DNA from 2 places in the Bradyrhizobium sp. CCGUVB14 genome. Region 2 is predicted to be linked to the other one. Evidence: riboswitches for the same ligand, from Rfam matches in the RefSeq annotation. Region 2 holds a riboswitch; the other holds the start of a gene.
The links. A riboswitch is a leader RNA that binds a small molecule or an ion and turns the genes downstream of it on or off. The one in region 2 is predicted to bind ZMP and ZTP.
Positions count from the first base shown of each region.

Region 1: linked by a shared signal. The riboswitch ahead of folB (dihydroneopterin aldolase) and the one ahead of purH (bifunctional phosphoribosylaminoimidazolecarboxamide formyltransferase/IMP cyclohydrolase) in region 2 are both predicted to bind ZMP and ZTP.

Region 1 covers NZ_JANADS010000001.1:4,469,088-4,477,870, reverse strand. The annotation lists gene NLM32_RS20540 (autotransporter domain-containing protein) at 1-3,236, shown strand, start outside; gene folB (dihydroneopterin aldolase) at 3,357-3,737, opposite strand; ZMP/ZTP riboswitch at 3,775-3,854, opposite strand; gene NLM32_RS20530 (polyamine ABC transporter substrate-binding protein) at 4,039-5,151, opposite strand; gene NLM32_RS20525 (aminotransferase) at 5,153-6,340, opposite strand; gene NLM32_RS20520 (rhodanese-like domain-containing protein) at 6,348-6,674, opposite strand; gene NLM32_RS20515 (potassium transporter Kup) at 6,834-8,762, opposite strand.
Region 2 covers NZ_JANADS010000001.1:315,771-324,553, forward strand. The annotation lists gene NLM32_RS01535 (DUF2239 family protein) at 1-344, opposite strand, end outside; gene NLM32_RS01540 (glutathione S-transferase family protein) at 494-1,159, shown strand; gene NLM32_RS01545 (MFS transporter) at 1,187-2,482, opposite strand; gene ggt (gamma-glutamyltransferase) at 2,594-4,345, opposite strand; gene NLM32_RS01555 (MFS transporter) at 4,446-5,834, shown strand; gene purH (bifunctional phosphoribosylaminoimidazolecarboxamide formyltransferase/IMP cyclohydrolase) at 6,018-7,610, opposite strand; ZMP/ZTP riboswitch at 7,636-7,717, opposite strand; gene NLM32_RS01565 (heparinase II/III family protein) at 7,777-8,783, opposite strand, start outside.

The sequences.
Region 1 (8,783 bases), 4.2 Mb from region 2:
TGCTCGATGGCGGCGGCACGCTGGTGCTGTCCGGCGCCAATACCTACACCGGCGGCACAACGATCTGCGGCACCGCCTGCGGGGTCGCCGGCGGCAGCAGCGTGCTGCAAATCGGCGTCGATACGGTGGGTACGCCTGGCGCGATCACCTCGTCGGCGATCGGCACGGGCACGCTGACCTTCGACGGCGGCACGCTGCAGGCCGGCGGCAACTACACCATCGCCAATGCCACGCAGATCAACGCGACCGGCGCCACGATCGATTCCAACGGATACACCCTCACCTATTCCGGCAACATCGCCGACGCGGCAGGACAATCGGGCAGCCTGCTGCTCAAGACCACCAACGGGAACGTGATCCTGTCCGGCACCAACACCTATTCCGGCGGCACCACAATAGTCGGCGTCATCAACTTTGCCAGCGGCAAGGTGGTGGTGACCAACGGCAGCGCGTTCGGCACCGGTACGGTCACCTTGCAAAACGTCTGGATCCAGACCAGCGGCACAAGCGACGTGACCTTCGCCAACAATTTCAAAATCGATCAGTCCACCAGCGGCAGCCTCCTCGACGCCAAAGGCAAGACGTTGACGATCTCCGGCAACATCACCGACGGCACCGGCGCCGGCAAGCTGATAATCGCGGATACTTCGTTCAATTTCAGCCAAGTGGTGTTCCTCGGTGCCAACACCTACACAGGTGGCACCACAATCAGCCTCGGGAACCTGGTGCTTGGCGATGCCACCCACACCGCGTCCATCACCGGCCAGGTCACCAACAACGCCTACTTCTATATCCGCAACGCCGATACCTCGGCGATCACGGCTCTGGCCAATAACAGCGAGACGGAGTTCTCCGGCACGACGACCGCGGGCACGATGACCATCACCAACAAGGGTGGTGTCTCCTTCCTTAACGCGAGCAGCGCCGGGAACGCCACGATCAACAACTATTTCAGCAACGCGACCAACGATAATTACACTGGCAGCGTGACCTTCGGCACGTTCGGGGGCACCGATACCAGCAGCGCCGGCAACGCCAAGATCAACAACATCCATGGCTACACCGCGTTTAACGCGGCGACCAATGCCGGGACTGCCACCATCATCAACACCTTCAGTGGCAACACCGTGTTTAATGATCAGTCGTCGGCGGCCGGAGCGACGATCACGAACAGTGATGATGGCACGACCTGGTTTCAGCTCTCTTCGACTGCAGGCAACGCCGTCATCACCAACACTTCCGGCGGCTCGACAAGCTTCTACAACAATGCAACCGGCGGCAACGCGCAATTCATCGCCGACGGCACCGGCTATGTCGACTTCAGCCAGAGCAGCGGCACGAACGGCGACGGCCGGATCACGGCCGGCTCGATCGCCGGCTCCGGCTTCTACTACATCGGGGGCGGCAACACGCTAGTGGTCGGCAGCAACAGCCTCTCGACGACGGTCAGCGGCGTGATCGCCAATCTCAATCCCGACCCATCGTGCGGCTGCGGCGCGGCGGGTCCGGCCAATCTGGAGAAGACTGGCAGCGGCACGCTGACGCTGTCCGGCGCCAACACCTATACCGGCACCACCGTCGTGAACGGTGGCCTGCTTCAGGTCGACGGCTCGATCGCATCCTCGAGCCAGACCACGGTGAACGCCGGCGGTGCACTCTCCGGCGCAGGCACCGTCGGCAATACGTTGATCGCCAGCGGCGGCATCCTGCTCGCCGGCAACGGCACGCCGGGCTCACGGTTGACAGTCGCGGGCAATCTCGCCTTCCAATCGGGCGCGTTGTATCTCGTGACGGTCAACACGAACGCGGCGACGTCGGTCAACGTCTCCGGCACGGCATCGCTCAACGGCGGCGTCGGTGTGAGTGTGGCGCCCGGCAGCACGGTTCAAAAGCAATATACCATCGTATCGGCGAGCGGCGGCCGAACCGGGACGTTCACCAGCCTCGCGGCAACAGGCGTACCGGCCGGTTTTGCTGCGAGCCTCAGCTATGATGCCACCCATGCCTATCTGAATTTCGCGCTCGACTATGGCACCCGGACCGACCTCAACACCAACCAGAAGACGATCGCGACCACGCTGCAAAACTTCTTCGACGCCAATGGCGGCATCAACGCAGCCTTTGTCGCGCGCTCCACAAACGGCCTGACCCAGCTTGCGGGCCAGGGCGCGACGGGATCGCAGCAGACCACGTTCGGCGCCATGAGCCAGTTCATGGGATTGCTGACCGATCCGTTCGCAGCCGGGCGCGATGGCGGCACCGGCGGCGCCAGCGCGGTGCCCTTCGCAGAGGAAAGCGCCTCGCTCGCAGACGTCGCGCGCAGCGGCGATGCGCGTGATGCGTTTGCCAGCATACCCCGCAAGGCCCCGGAGCAGCTTGCCTTCGATCAGCGCTGGAACGTCTGGGCCGCGGCCTTTGGCGGCTCGCAGAGCACCAGCGGCAATGCAGTGCTGGGCTCGAACAACACAACGAGCAGCCTCTACGGCACCGCCGTCGGCGCCGACTACCGCATCTCGCCGAACACCATCGTCGGCTTCGCGCTCGCCGGCGGCGGCACCAGCTTCAACGTGAGCGGGCTCGGCGGGGGCCGCTCGGATCTGTTCCAGGCCGGCGCCTTCCTGCGCCACAATGTGGGCGCGGCCTACATCACCGGCGCGCTCGCCTATGGCTGGCAGGATGTCACCACCGATCGCACCGTGACGGCCGCCGGCATCGATCGCCTGCGCGCCGAGTTCAACGCCAATGCGTGGAGCGGCCGCATCGAGGGCGGTTATCGCTTCATCGCACCCTGGACCAGTGGCGTTGGCCTCACGCCCTATGCTGCAGGCCAGGTCACGAGGTTCGACCTGCCCGCGTATGCGGAATCCGTCGTCTCCGGAAACAACAATTTCGCCCTCGCCTACGCGGCCAAGAGCGTGACCGCCACGCGCAGTGAGCTTGGCTTGCGCACCGACAAATCCTTTGCCCTGCCGGACGGCATCCTCACGCTGCGCGGCCGCGCTGCCTGGGCGCACGATTTCAATCCGGATCGCACCGTCGCCGCGACGTTCCAGGCGCTGCCCGGCACGAGCTTCGTCGTCGGCGGTGCACGACCAGCCGCCGACTCCGCCCTCACCACCGCCTCTGCCGAGATGAAGTGGCTCAACGGCTGGTCAGCGGCGGCAAGCTTCGAGGGCGAGTTCTCCAGCGTCACGCGCTCCTACGCCGGCAAGGGCATGGTGCGTTACGCGTGGTAGGAAGGCATTGTTCGGAGCCTTTTTGCTTAGATCCGGAGAACGTAATAGCGTGAGTGGGCCTCGCCGCCCGGGTCTTATGAGACCGCGGGCTGGAAGCCCACCTTGGATTGCTGAGGAACGTCAGGCGCCGGCGAGCTCGGCGCGGCGAAGACTGACCTGGACGCCGACCTGGTTGATCGCATGAGCAATCGGCGGCGACGATTTCGCAACGGCGACCGTCACGCTATCCATCATGTCGAAGCGTCGCAGCAGTCCTGCAGCGATCGTCTCGCCGAGGGCTTCCAGGGTCTGGAATTTGCCGGACGCTGCGATCTGCACCGCCTCATCCACCACGGCGTCATACCGCACCGACGAATCCAGATCGTCGCTAAGGTGGGTCCGGACCTCCTGCAGATCGGCAAAAATATCAAAACTGAACTTTTGTCCGAGCGTTCGCTCTTCCTCGAACAGGCCGTGATAGCCGTAAGTCTGAAGTCCGGTGATTTTGATTGACGTCAGCATGGGCAGCTCCAGATGAAGCATTTTGATCGGGGTTGCCCCCAATCGCCCAGGCGAGCGGCAGATGCCCCGCGCTTCCCGATGGTGCTCCATCCGATGTCGCCAGTCACGCGAGGCCGTCAGCGTTATCAGCTTTCCGCAATGCCGACAATGAACATCATCGTGCTGGGCTCGGCAGGCGGCAGGATATTGTTCTGCTCCTGTTTTGCCCGACGTGTCAAATGACCGGCAACTCGCACGCCGCGGTTCTACTGTGCATGGGGTTGTTTTGCGGAATCGCGTTGCGGAGCGGTCGCCGCAACGCCTAGCGCCCCGTCTTCACCTTGGTCCAGAGCCGGTTGATGATCCGCTGGGTGGCGGGATCGCGGGCGGTGATGACGAACAGCTTTGCGAGCGTGGTGTCGTCCGGATAGATGTTCTTGTCACCCAGGATCTTCGGGTCGACCAGCTTCTGGCTGGCGAGATTGCCGTTGGCGTAGGACAGGAAGTCCGAGTTCTTGGCGGCGACGTCGGGCCGATAGAGATAGTTGATCAGCTCGTAGGCTTCCTTGACGTTCTTGGCATCCGCGGGGATCGCGAGATTGTCGAAGAACATCTGCGCGCCCTCCTTCGGGATCGCGTAGCCGATCTCGACGCCGCTTTTGGCTTCCGCCGCGCGCGCGCGGGCCTGCATGATGTCGCCGGACCAGCCGACCACGAAGCAGATCTCGCCGGTCGCGAGCGCGCTCAGATATTCGGAGGAGTGAAATTTTCGTACGAACGGTCGGACCTTTGCGACGACATCGGCGGCCTTTTCGAGGTCGGCCTGCTTGGTCGAGTTCGGATCGAGCCCGAGATAGTTCAGCGCCGCCGGAAAGATGTCGTCGGCGGAGTCGAGCATGTGCACGCCGCAGTCTTTGAATTTTGCCAGGTTCTCCGGCTTGAAGACGATGTCCCAGCTGTCGATCTTCGCGTCGGGTCCGAGGATCTGCTTCAGCTTGGCGACGTTGTAGCCGATGCCCGTCGTGCCCCACATGTAGTTCGCGGCAAAGTCGTTGCCGGGATCGTAGGTCGAAAGATTCTTGGTCACCATCGGCCAGGCATGGCTAAGGTTCGGCAGCTTCGACTTGTCGAGCTTCTGGAAGATGTTCGCCTTGATCTGGCGCTGCAGGAAATAGGCGGTGGGCACCACGACGTCGTAGCCGGACTTGCCGGCCATCAGGCGCGTCTCCAGCGTCTCGTTGGCGTCGAAGGTGTCGTAGACCACCTTGATGCCGGTCTCCTTGGTGAAGGCCTCGAGGACGTCGGGCGCCATGTAGTTCGACCAGTTGTAGAAGTTGACGACGCGCTCCTCGGCCCCTGCGGGAGGCGACATCAACGTCAGCGCTGCGGCGATTGCAAAACCAAGGCAAAGCCTGGAGCGGCTGACGTTCGTCATCTCAGGTTGACCTCTTGCGTCCGCGTATCGCGTCCGACAGCCGCTCCAGCGCGGTGTCGAGCGTCTGGTCCTTCTTGGCGAAGCAGAAGCGGACCACCGAGGTCACGGGGTCCTGCTCGTAGAACGCCGAGACCGGGATCGCCGCGACCTTGTAGTCCTTGACGATGCGCCAGCAGAACTCGGCATCGCTCTCGTTGAGCCCGAGCGGCGACAGGTCGACGGTGAGGAAGTAGGTGCCCTGCGACTTCAGCACGGGGAAGCCGAGGCTCTCCAGCCCCTTGGTCAGGCGGTCCCTGCTCCGGGTCAGATCCTTCCGCATCGACAGGAAGTACTCGTCCGGCTTGCCGAGGCCGTAGGCAACGGCGGCCTGCAGGTTCGGCGCGGTGGTGAAGGTCAGGAACTGGTGCACCTTGGCCGCGACGCGCAACAGCGGCGGCGCGGCGCAGACGAAGCCGATCTTCCAACCGGTCAGCGAGAAGATCTTGCCGGCCGAGCCGACCTTGATGGTGCGGTCGCGCATGCCGGGGATGGTAATCAGCGGGATGTGCTTGTGCTCGTCGAAGGTGACGTGCTCCCAGACCTCGTCGCAGATCGCGATGACGTCGAACTCCTGGCAGTAGCGCGCCAGCAGCTCAAGGTCCTCGCGTGGATAGACCACCGCGGACGGATTCAGAGGATTGTTGAACAGCACCGCCTTGGTCTTTGAATTGAAGACGCTTTTCAGCATGTCCTCATTCAGCCGCCAATGCGGAGGCTCAAGACGTACGAGCCGCGGAATGCCGCCGGCCTGGCGGATGATCGGCAGGTAGGAATCATAGACCGGCTGGAAGCAGACCACCTCGTCGCCGGGCTGCACCACCGACAGGATCGCCGAGGTCAGCGCCTCGGTGCCGCCGGAGGTCACCATCACCTCGCTCATCGGATCGAGCTTGAGGTCGTGCCAGTGGCCGTAATGGGTCGCGATCGCCTGGCGCAGTTCCGGGATGCCCATCATCGACGGATACTGGTTGTAGCCGTTGAGCGAGGCGTCGGCGGCGGCGCGGCGGATGTCCTCGGGGCCGGGATCGTCAGGGAAGCCCTGGCCGAGATTGATGGCGTTGTTGTCGCGCGCGGCCTGCGACATCGCCTCGAAGATGGTGACGGGAAGGTCGGCGAAGACCTTGTTCAGCGAGGAGCTCTTGGTCGTCATCGCCGGGCTAGCCACCGACCTTGCTGGGAAGACCCGCCGCCTTCCAGCCGAGCATGCCGCCGGCCAGATGCTTGTCGTAAGGCAGGCCCGCCTCTTGCGCCGCGAGCGAGGCGGTCACCGAGCGCTTGCCCGAACGGCAGGCGAACACGACCTCCTTGCCTTGCGGATCCGGGATTGCCTTGGGATCGAAGGTCGAGAGCGGCACGACCACGCCGTAAGGGTAGGCCTCGGCCTCGACCTCGTTCGGCTCACGGACGTCGACGAGCAGATAGCGGCCCTCCGCGACACCCTTGGACACTTCCTCGGGGGTCAGATCCTGTACTTGATTTGCCACATCATCCTCCAACGTCGCAGGGCGCGCCCGCCGGGGCGATCCCGGCCGGCGGCAACCTCGCCTCTCGGCATGCGAAAATCAAGCGCTACAAAGGCTTGAGCTGCCTTGCGCAAGTTAAAGCTAAATCGCAGCGACTTGAAGTGCGCTTTGAATCCGGCGCTAGATCGTCACCTGCGTACCGACCTCGACCACGCGGCCAGAGGGGATCTGGAAATAGTCGGTGGCGTCGTTGGCGGAGCGGCTGAGCGAGATGAACAGCCTATCCTGCCAGCGCGGCATCCCCGAATGGGCGGCGGGCTTGAGCGCCCTCCGCGACAGGAAGAACGAGGTCGACATGATGTCGAACTGCCAGCCGAGCTTGCGGGCGATCGCCAGCGCCTTCGGCACGTTGGGCGATTCCATGAAGCCGAACTTCAGCGTCACCTTGGAGAACGTCGGTGAGATCTGCTCCAGCTTCACCCGCTCGGCCGGATCGATCCGCGGGGTCTGCGCGGTCTCGATGGTGAGAATGACATTCTTCTCGTGAAGCACTTTGTAGTGTTTCAGACTATGCATCAGCGCCGTCGGCGCGCTCAGGGGATCGCTGGTCAGGAACACGGCCGTGCCGGGCACCCGCTGCGGCGGGCGCTTCTCCAGCATCGCCACGAGGTCGGCCAGCGGGAATTCCAGCTTGCGCGACTTCTCGAACAGCAGCCGGCTGCCGCGCCGCCATGTGTACATCATGATGATCATGAGCGAGCCGAGCGCGAGCGGCACCCAGCCGCCCTCAAACACCTTGAGCAAATTGGCGGCCAGGAAGGTCAGGTCGAGGAACAGGAACGGCGCGATCAGGGCGGCCGCCCACAGCGGCGACCACTTCCAGGCCTTCCAGATCACGACAAAGCCCATCAAGCCGGTGACGACCATCGTGCCGGTCACGGAGATGCCGTAGGCCGAGGCGAGCGCGCTGGACGAGCGGAACAGCAGCACCATCATGATCACCGCGACCAGCAGCAGCTGGTTGATGCGCGGGATGAAGATCTGGCCGGAATGGGCTTCAGAGGTATGGCGAATTTCGAATCGGGGCAGCAGCCCGAGCTGGATCGCCTGGCGCGTCAGCGAATAGGCGCCGGTGATGACGGCCTGGCTCGCGATCACGGTGGCAGCCGTGGCCAGCACGACCATGCAGCCGCGGAAGATGCCTTGCGGGAACAGCTGGAAGAACGGGCTCTCGATCGCGCCGGGCTCGCCGAGGACGAGGGCGCCCTGCCCCAGATAGTTCAGCGCCAGCGACGGCAGCACGATGAACAGCCAGGCGGTCTGGATCGGCCGCTTGCCGAAATGGCCGAGGTCGGCATAGAGCGCCTCGGCGCCGGTCACGGCCAGGAACACGGCACCCAGCGTCACGAAGCCGATGATGCCGTGGTGGAACATGAAGGACACGGCGTAGAATGGGTTCAGCGCCAGCAGCACCTGCGGCTGCGCGATGATCGGATGGATCGCGGCGATCGCAATCACCGCAAACCAGACGCACATCACGGGTCCGAAGAACGCCGCAACGCGGGCGGTGCCGCGCGACTGCACGGCAAACAGGAACACCAGGATCACCACCGTCAGCGGAACGATGTAGGGCTCGAACCGCAGCGTGACGTCCTTCATACCCTCCAAGGCCGACAGCACCGAGACTGCCGGCGTGATCACGGCGTCGCCGTAGAACAGGGCGCCGGAGATGATGCCGAGCAAGACGATGGTCGCCCCGCCGGTGCCGACCGCGCGCTGGGCCAGCGCCATCAGGGCCAGCGTGCCGCCCTCGCCGTTGTTGTCGGCGCGGAGCAGGATGACGACGTATTTGAGCGTCACCACAACGATCAGCGCCCACAGGATCAGCGACACCACGCCGAGAACGGCCGCCGGCGTCGGCGCGCCTTCCGCGCCTGAGGCCGCCATCACCGCCTCGCGGAACGCGTAGAGCGGGCTGGTGCCGATGTCGCCATACACCACGCCGATACTGCCGAGCGTCAGCGCGCCGAAGCCGGCGGTGGTGTGGGCATCGCCATGCCCGTTGGCCGCCGCCGTTTCCGGGGCGGGAACTGCTACGTCACTTGTCATGGGAGAGCCTAGTGGCCTCTA
Region 2 (8,783 bases):
CCCGGCTGCGCGCCGAGCCACTCCCAGTGTCGCGGCAGCAGTGTCACCTCGCGCGCGACCACGCCGAGCTTCGGCCGGCCGCGCCCGCGCGGCTCGGTCGGTGGTGCATCTTCCTCGACCGGCGGCGGGATCAGCCTCGCCAGGCGCGCCAGCACCTCGCGGTCGCCGCCGCGCAGATCGAAGTCGATCGATCGGCCGGTGGCGTCCTCGAAGATGATGATCGGCTCGTCCGGCCGCGGCGCCACCCGCTTGACGACCAGCGCGACCTCTCCTGCCGGCCCGGACACCAGACGACGCGGTCCCTGGAAAGCGGTGAAAATCTTCTGCATTGAAATCATTGCCATATTGACGATCTTGGGCGATTTAATACCCGGGTAAATTGCGAAGGTCAATATACCCGGATGAAAATACCCATCCGGATGGCTCGACATTGCGGTCCCGGGCTGGCACCTACGCGACCGACCGACCACGCTTAAGCCCCGAGGATCTCGCGATGCTGACCGTCCACCACCTCAACAATTCGCGTTCGCAGCGGGTGCTGTGGTTGCTCGAGGAGTTGGGCGTCCCCTACGAGATCGTGCGTTATCAGCGCCAGCCCGACATGCGTGCGCCGAAAGAGCTGCGGGCGATCCATCCGCTCGGCAAGTCGCCGGTCATCACCGACAACGGCAACACCATCGCCGAGTCCGGCGCGATCATCGAATATCTCATCGCGACCTACGGCAACGGCCGCCTGATCCCGCCGCAGAATACGCCGGAGCGGCTGCGCTTCACCTATTGGCTGCACTATGCGGAAGGGTCAGCGATGTCGCCGCTGTTGTTGAAGCTGCTGTTCACGCTGATGCCGAAGCGCGCGCCGGCGCTGCTTCGTCCGCTGGTGCGCAAGGTCTCGAACCAGGCGCTCACCGCGCTGGTCAACCCGCAGCTCAAGCAGCACATGGATTATTGGGAAGGCGAGCTCGGCAAGAGCGAATGGTTCGCCGGCAGCGAGTTTACCGCGGCCGACATCCAGATGAGCTTTCCGCTGGAAGCAGCCCAAGCCCGCGGCGGGCTCGAGCAGGGCCATCCCAAGGCGATGGCGTTCCTGGAGCGCATCCATGCGCGGCCGGCTTACGCGCGTGCCCTCGAGAAGGGCGGGCCGTACCAGGTGGGGCGGTAAGCTTCCTCACCGCCCCGCGATGATCCGTCAGTCCGCGTGGAGCACGCGCCCGCGCGTCTCCGGCAGCGCGAAGGCGGCGATGAAGAACAGCGCGTAAGCCACCACCGCGAAGATCGCGATCGCGTTGGCGAGCGATGTCGATGCCGACAGCGCGCCGACGAGGAACGGAAACAGCGCGCCGATGCCGCGGCCGAAATTGTAGCAAAAGCCCTGGCCCGAGCCGCGCAACCGCGTCGGATAGAGCTCGGTCAGGAACGCGCCGACGCCCGAGAAATAGCCCGAGGCGAAGAAGCCGAGCGGGAAGCCGAGCACCCACAGGATCTCGTTGGTGAGCGGCAGCTGCGTATAGAGCAGCACGATCGCCATCGCGCCGATCGAGAAGATGAGGAACAGGTTGCGTCGCCCGATCCGGTCGGCGAGCCAGGCGCCGACGAGATAGCCGATGAAAGAGCCGATGATCAGCGTCGAGAGATAGCCGGTGGAGCCGACGATCGACAGATGCCGTTCCTTGGTCAGAAACTGCGGCACCCAGAAGGTGATCGCGTAGTAGCCGCCCTGACAGCCCGTCGCCGCGAGCGACGCCAGGATCGTGGTCTTCAGGATCGGGCCCGAAAAGATCTCCCAGAGCGCGGGGCGGTCGCCGGCCGCGGCCTGCTTCGCGCGGGCCTCCGCCGCGATCTCGGGTTCGGTGACGGAGCGGCGGATGTAGAACACCAGCAGCGCCGGCAGCGCGCCGATCACGAACATCCAGCGCCACGCCGTCTCCGCCGGCATCAGTGAGAACAGGATCGCCTGCGACAGCACGGCAAGGCCCCAGCCGACCGCCCAGCCCGATTGCACCGAGCCTACCGCGCGTCCGCGATATTGCGGCCGGATCGCTTCGCCCATCAGCACGGCGCCTGCCGCCCATTCGCCGCCGAAGCCGAGACCAAGCACCGCGCGCGCGATCAACAGCTGTTCGAAATTCTGCACGACCGCGCAGACCAGAGAGAAGAACGAGAACCAGATGATGGTGATCTGGAGCGTCCTGACCCGCCCGATATGATCGGAGAGGTAACCGCCGAGCCAGCCGCCGATGGCGGACGCCAGCAGTGTCACCGTGCCGGCAAGACCGGCTGAGGCCGCATCGACCTTCCACAGTGCGATGATGGTGCCGATCACCAGCGGATAGATCATGAAGTCCATGCCGTCGAGCGCCCAGCCCGCAGCGCAGGCCCAGAACGTCCTTCGCTCCGGCGCGTTCATGTCGCGATAGAAGGCGAGAAGGCTGGTGTCCTCGATCTCGGCGCGTTCGATGCGCCCAGTCGGATCGGCTGTGGTCATGTGCGTTTCCCCGGCAAATTCGTTTGGCCGGGCGGTGGTAGCACGCGCGGCGGCCGGCGCAAGCCGGCGCGCGCGGTCGTGCCATGCAGGGACGGGGTTGCAGGGGCAGGGTTACTGTCCTGCCGCTTCCGCGCCGCGCGTGCGTGGATCGGGTGCCCCGAAGGGGCCGTTCGGCGTTATCGCAATCGAATTGGCCGAGGTCTGTCCCATCGGCTCGACGATGAGATGATCCATCGCCTTCAGCTCGAACAGCACATCGTCGGGAAAGCCGCGCTCGATGCGCACCTCGTCCGGCAGCCATTGATGATGCAGCCGCGGTGCGGCGACGGCGGCGGCGACGTCCATCTTGTAGTCGAGCACGTTCACGATCACCTGGAGTACGGTCGAGATGATGCGGCTGCCGCCGGGCGAGCCGGTCACCAGCACCGGCTTGCCGTCCTTCAGCACGATGGTCGGCGACATCGAGGACAGCGGCCGCTTGCCGGGCCCGGGCAGATTTGGCTCGTAGCCGACGAGGCCATAGGCGTTGGAGGCGCCGACGGCGGCGGTGAAATCGTCGAGCTCGTTGTTGAGCAGCACGCCGGTGCCATCGGCGACGAGTCCAACGCCGTAGCTGAAGTTGAGCGTGTAGGTGTTGCTGACGGCGTTGCCGCTGCTGTCGACGACGGAGAAATGCGTGGTGTTGCTGCCTTCACGCGGTGCGGGCGGAGCGGAAACGATCTCCTTCGACGGCGTCGCGCGATCGGTCGAAAGGCTCGCACGCAGTTTGGCCGCATAGTTCTTCGCGGTAAGCGTTTCGATCGGTGCATTGACGAAGGCAGGATCGCCGAGATAGCGCGCACGATCGGCATAGGCGCGCTTCATCGCTTCGATCAACAGATGCAGCGATGCCGGCGAGCCCTGTTTCAGATCCGGGAGCTGAAAGCCTTCGAGGATGTTGAGCGATTCCACCAGCACGACGCCGCCTGACGACGGCAGCGGCATCGAGACGATGTCGTAGCCGCGATAAGTGCCGCGCACCGGCGAACGGATCACGGCCTGATAGGCCTTCAGATCGGCTGGGGTCATGATGCCGCCGGCGTCGGACACGGCCTTGGCGAGTTTCTCCGCTACGGGGCCCTCGTAGAAGCCGCGTGGTCCCTGCGCTGCGACACTCGCCAGCGTGTCGGCGAGATCGCTCTGCACCAGCCTGTCGCCTTCGCCAAACGGCTTGCCATCCGGCTTTGCGAAAATTTTCGTTGAGGACGGCCAGCGTGCCAGCCGCGGGTACCAGCCCGGCAGGGTATCGGCGATGTCATCGGTGACGATGAATCCGTCGCGGGCGAGCGCGATCGCGGGTTCGAGCAATTGCGCCAGCGTGAACTTGCCCGAGCCGTACTTCTCGAGCGCCAAAGCGAGGCCGGCGACCGTGCCGGGCACGCCGATGCCAAGTCCGGAGTCGCGCGATTTGGCGGGATCAGGCTTGCCGTCGGCTCCAAGAAAGATCTGCGCCGTGGTCGCCGCCGGCGCGGTCTCGCGGTAGTCGATCGCGATGTCCTCGTTGCGTTCGGCGGAATGGATCACCATGAAGCCGCCGCCGCCGATATTTCCGGCGCGCGGGTAAGTCACCGCCATTGCAAAGCCGGTAGCGACGGCCGCGTCGACGGCATTGCCGCCACGCCGCAGGATGTCGGCGCCGACTTGCGCGGATATCTTCTCCTGCGCCACCACCATGCCGTGTTCGGCGGGAACGGCATGCACCGTGTCGAGCGCGGGCGGGACATAAGCCCGTCGCGCATCCTGCGCGGTCGCCGATGCAAGACCAAACGCCAGAGTGGCGATGACAGCGAAAAACGTCCGGCGTGTCGAAAATAGTGACATCATCAAATTTCCGCGGGGCCTTCAGGCCAATTCAAAGGTGTCGCTGTAATGCTATACGGTTTGCGCTAAGAGAGACAAAACTGTTTGTGATGGGGACTGCTTGATGACGACGATCGCCCCGGGGGCGCGCATGGCCGGCGCCTCGCGGACCTATCCGCCGCGCGCCGCTGTCGTCAGCTGGATCTTCTTCGATTGGGCCGCGCAGCCTTATTTCACGCTGATCACGACCTTCGTGTTCGCACCTTATTTTGCCACCAGCATCGCGCCGGATCCCGCCACGGGTCAATCGCTCTGGGGGTTTGCGATGGCAGCAGCTGGCATGGCGATCGCGCTGCTATCACCCGTGCTTGGTGCCATCGCGGATGCCGCCGGCCGCCGCAAGCCGTGGATCGCCGCGTTCGGCGCAGTGCTCGTGCTGGCCTCCTGCGCGCTGTGGATCGGCAAGCCCGGCAATCACGCCATCATTCCGCCGCTGCTGATCGCGGTCGCGCTGGCCAGTGTCGGCGCGGAGTTCGCCACCGTCTTCAACAATGCGATGATGCCGACCCTGGTGCCGCCGGAGCGCATCGGCCGTCTCTCCGGCACGGGCTGGGCCACGGGCTATATCGGCGGCATCGTCAGCCTGATCATCGTGCTCGGTTTCCTCGCGGCCAATCCGGAGACTGGCCGCACGCTGCTCGGCTTCACGCCGCTGTTCGGGCTCGATCCCGCCACCCACGAGGGCGATCGTGCCGCGGGACCGTTGACCGGGCTGTGGTTCATCGTCTTTGTGACGCCGATGTTCCTGTTCACGCCGGATTATCCGGCGAAGCGCCCGGTGCGCGAGGCGCTGCATGAAGGCCTGGCGGATCTGAAGCGATCGCTGAAGGATCTGCCGAAGCAGAAATCGCTCGCGGCGTTTCTGCTCGCCAACATGATCTATACCGACGGTCTGGTGTCGCTGTTCGCGTTCGGGGGCATCTATGCCGCAGGCACCTTCGGCTGGCACACGATCCAGATCGGCACCTTCGGCATCATCCTCGCCGCTGCCGGCACCTTCGGTGCGTGGCTCGGCGGCAAGCTCGACGACTTCCTCGGGCCGAAGCGCGTCATTGCCGGCAGCTTGCTGATCCTGCTGCTCGCGGTCGCGGCGATCCTGCTGGTCGACAAGGACAGCGTGCTGTTCGTCAAGGTCGCGCCGCCGGTCCCGGGCGGTCCGATGTTCGCCGCCGCCGCCGAGCGTGCCTATATCGTGCTGGGCTGCCTGATCGGCGCAGCCGGCGGCCCGCTTCAGGCGGCGTCACGCACGCTCCTGATCCATCTCGCGCCGAAGGATCGCATCGCGCAGTATTTTGGTCTGTTCGCGCTGACCGGAAAAGTGACGTCCTTCATCGGACCGCTGCTGATCGGCGTGATCACCGCGGCCACCGCGAGCCAGAAGGCCGGCATGGCCGTGCTGGTGGTGTTCTTCGTGACAGGGTTTGCGCTGCTGATGCGGGTGCGGGAGTCCTAGCTCCTCTCTTGCCCCATTCTCCGCTGTCGTCCCGGCGAAGGCCGGGACCCATAGCCACAGTGAGAAGTTTGACGCGAGAGCCCCACTCCGAGTCTTCGCCAAACGCCTCTTCGGGGGTATGGGTCCCGGATCAGCGCTCCGCTTCGCTGCGCTTGTCCGGGACGACGTGTGGCGAGATCAGTATCAGTGCCTGAAATGCCGGGTGCCCGTGAACACCATGGCGATGCCGTGCTCGTCGGCGGCCTTGATCACCTCGTCATCGCGCATCGAACCGCCGGGCTGCACCACGGCGGTGGCGCCGGCTTCGATGCAGGCCAGCATGCCGTCGGCGAACGGGAAGAATGCATCCGACGCGACGACCGAATCCTTGGTCAACGGCTCGGCGAGCTTCAGCTCGTTGGCCGCATCCTGCGCCTTGCGAGCGGCGATCCGCGCGGAATCCACGCGGCTCATCTGGCCCGCGCCGATACCGACGGTGGCGAGATCCTTGGCGTAGATGATGGTGTTCGACTTGACGTGTTTTGCGACCCGGAATGCGAACTTGAGGTCACGCATCTCGGCATCGCTCGGGGCACGCTTGGTCACGACCTTGAAGGTCATGTCGTCGACCACGGCGTTGTCGCGGCTCTGGACGAGCAGACCGCCTGCGACGGTTTTTGCGGTGAGACCGGCGGTGCGCGGATCGGGCAGGCTGCCGGCGAGCAGCAGGCGAAGATTCTTCTTCCCGCCGATGATGGCGATCGCTTCCTCGCTGGCATCAGGCGCGATGATCACCTCGGTGAAGATCTTCGTGATCTCGCGCGCGGTATCGGCATCGAGCGCGCGGTTCATCGCGATGATGCCGCCGAAGGCCGAAGTCGAATCGCAGGCCAGCGCCTTGCGATAGGCGTCGACGAGGTTCGCGCCTTCGGCGACGCCGCAGGGATTGGCGTGCTTGACGATGACGCAGGCCGCAGTGCGCTTGGCGTCGAACTCGCCGATGCATTCATAGGCCGCATCGGTGTCGTTGATGTTGTTGTAGGAGAGCTCCTTGCCCTGCAGCTGCCGCGCGGTCGAAACGCCGGGGCGCTTGTCGGGCGTCGCGTAGAACGCGGCGGTCTGGTGCGGGTTCTCACCGTAGCGCAGCGACTGGATCAGCTTGCCGCCGAAGGCGCGGAAATCGGGCGCGTCGATTTCGAGCTGGCGGTTGAACCAGTTCGAGATCGCAGCATCGTAAGCCGCGGTGCGCGCATAGGCCTTTGCGGCAAGCCGCCGGCGCAGCTTGAGCGTCGTTGTGCCCTTGTTGGCGGCGAGCTCGTCGAGCACGGCCTTGTAATCGTCCGCTTCGACCACGACGGCGACGTCGTCATGATTCTTGGCGGCGGCGCGGATCATCGCGGGGCCACCGATGTCGATGTTCTCGATGCAATCCTCGAAGCCCGCGCCTTTGTCGACGGTCGCTTCGAAAGGATAGAGGTTGACGACGAGCAGGTCGATCGGCGCGATGCCGTGCGCCTTCATCGCCTCGGCATGTTCCTTGTTGTCGCGGATCGCAAGCAGGCCGCCATGCACTTTCGGATGCAGCGTCTTGACGCGGCCGTCCATCATCTCGGGGAAACCGGTGAGGTCGGAGACGTCCTTCACCTTGAGGCCGGCCGCGGCGATCGCTTTCGCCGTGCCGCCGGTCGAGACCAGCTCGACATCATGCGCGGCAAGCGCCTTGGCGAATTCGATCAGGCCGGTCTTGTCGGAGACGGAGAGAAGGGCGCGGGTGACGCGGCGGGGATGGTCAGTCATGAGCAAGATCCTCTGTCTTAAGGAGTGTCTATGCCCAGGCGCGCGGCGGATATGTGTCGCGCTTCCCGATGGTGCTCCATCCAAGGTCGCCAGTCGCGCGAACGAGCGCTCGATAGCAGTTTTCGAGGCCCTTCACAACGATCAGATGGGACCGAATCGTGCCTGTTTACAACGGAAGTTCCGGTTCGCGCCGGGCGTTGCGGCGGGCATTGGTGACCGCCGGCGAGGCCGAGGAACGCACAAAGCTCCAGCGGATCGAGGGCCCCTGGCGCGCATCCTGGCGGATCACGATCTGCGCGGTGCGGCGGGGGCCGTCATTGCCGGCCAGGAACACGCTGTCCTCGAGATCGACCTTGTCGTCGAGCGCTTCGAAGGTCCAGACGTCGCGGTTCGGCAGCACCAGCATGACGCCGCGCGCATCCGACAGCCGGCTCGCCTTCACCGCGGGATGCAGATGGAAGCGCAGCGCGAAATCGGCGTCGGCGCCCTTGAGGCGCGCGCCCTGCGGCGGTGACAGCGTGTCCTCGCCGTCGATCCGCGCGCCGTCATTGGCGACCATCAGCACGCGGCGATGGATCACGCCGAACTTGGCGAGATAGCCGTCATGCGACGTCGTGAGCAGCGTGCCGTCCTGGACGACTTCGCGATAGCTCTCCACCTCACGGGGGCCGCTGATGATCGGTGCGCCGTGCAGCAGCCGCTTCATCGCCGACATCTCGACGAACTGGCAGGACGACGTCTCGTGATAGGTCAGCGTCGAATGCGCCGCGGTGCCGCGCGCGAACGGCCGCCAATTGTCGCGGCCGGTAGTCGGCATGCCGCAATTGGTGACGATGCGGCTGATGCCGGAGGACAGTTCGAACGACAGACAGCCGGCATGCGCGTCGTGGCTGACGCCGGGCGGCGGCGGCGGGCCGGTGTCGATGATCAGCGTGGTCGGGCCGGCGTCGAGCCGCTGGAAGCCGGTGTGCGGCATGTTCGCCATCGGCGCGCCATGGGTGTCGTCATAGGCAAGCAGCGTGGCGAGCAGATCCGACGGCGTCGCGCTCATGCCGTTGAACAACGCGAAATTACCGTCGCCGTGCCGGAAGAAGCGCAGCATCGGCATCATGCGGTCGATCGCATTGAGCAGCGCCGGCGGCGGCGCGATGTTGCGCGCGGCAAACGTCTGCC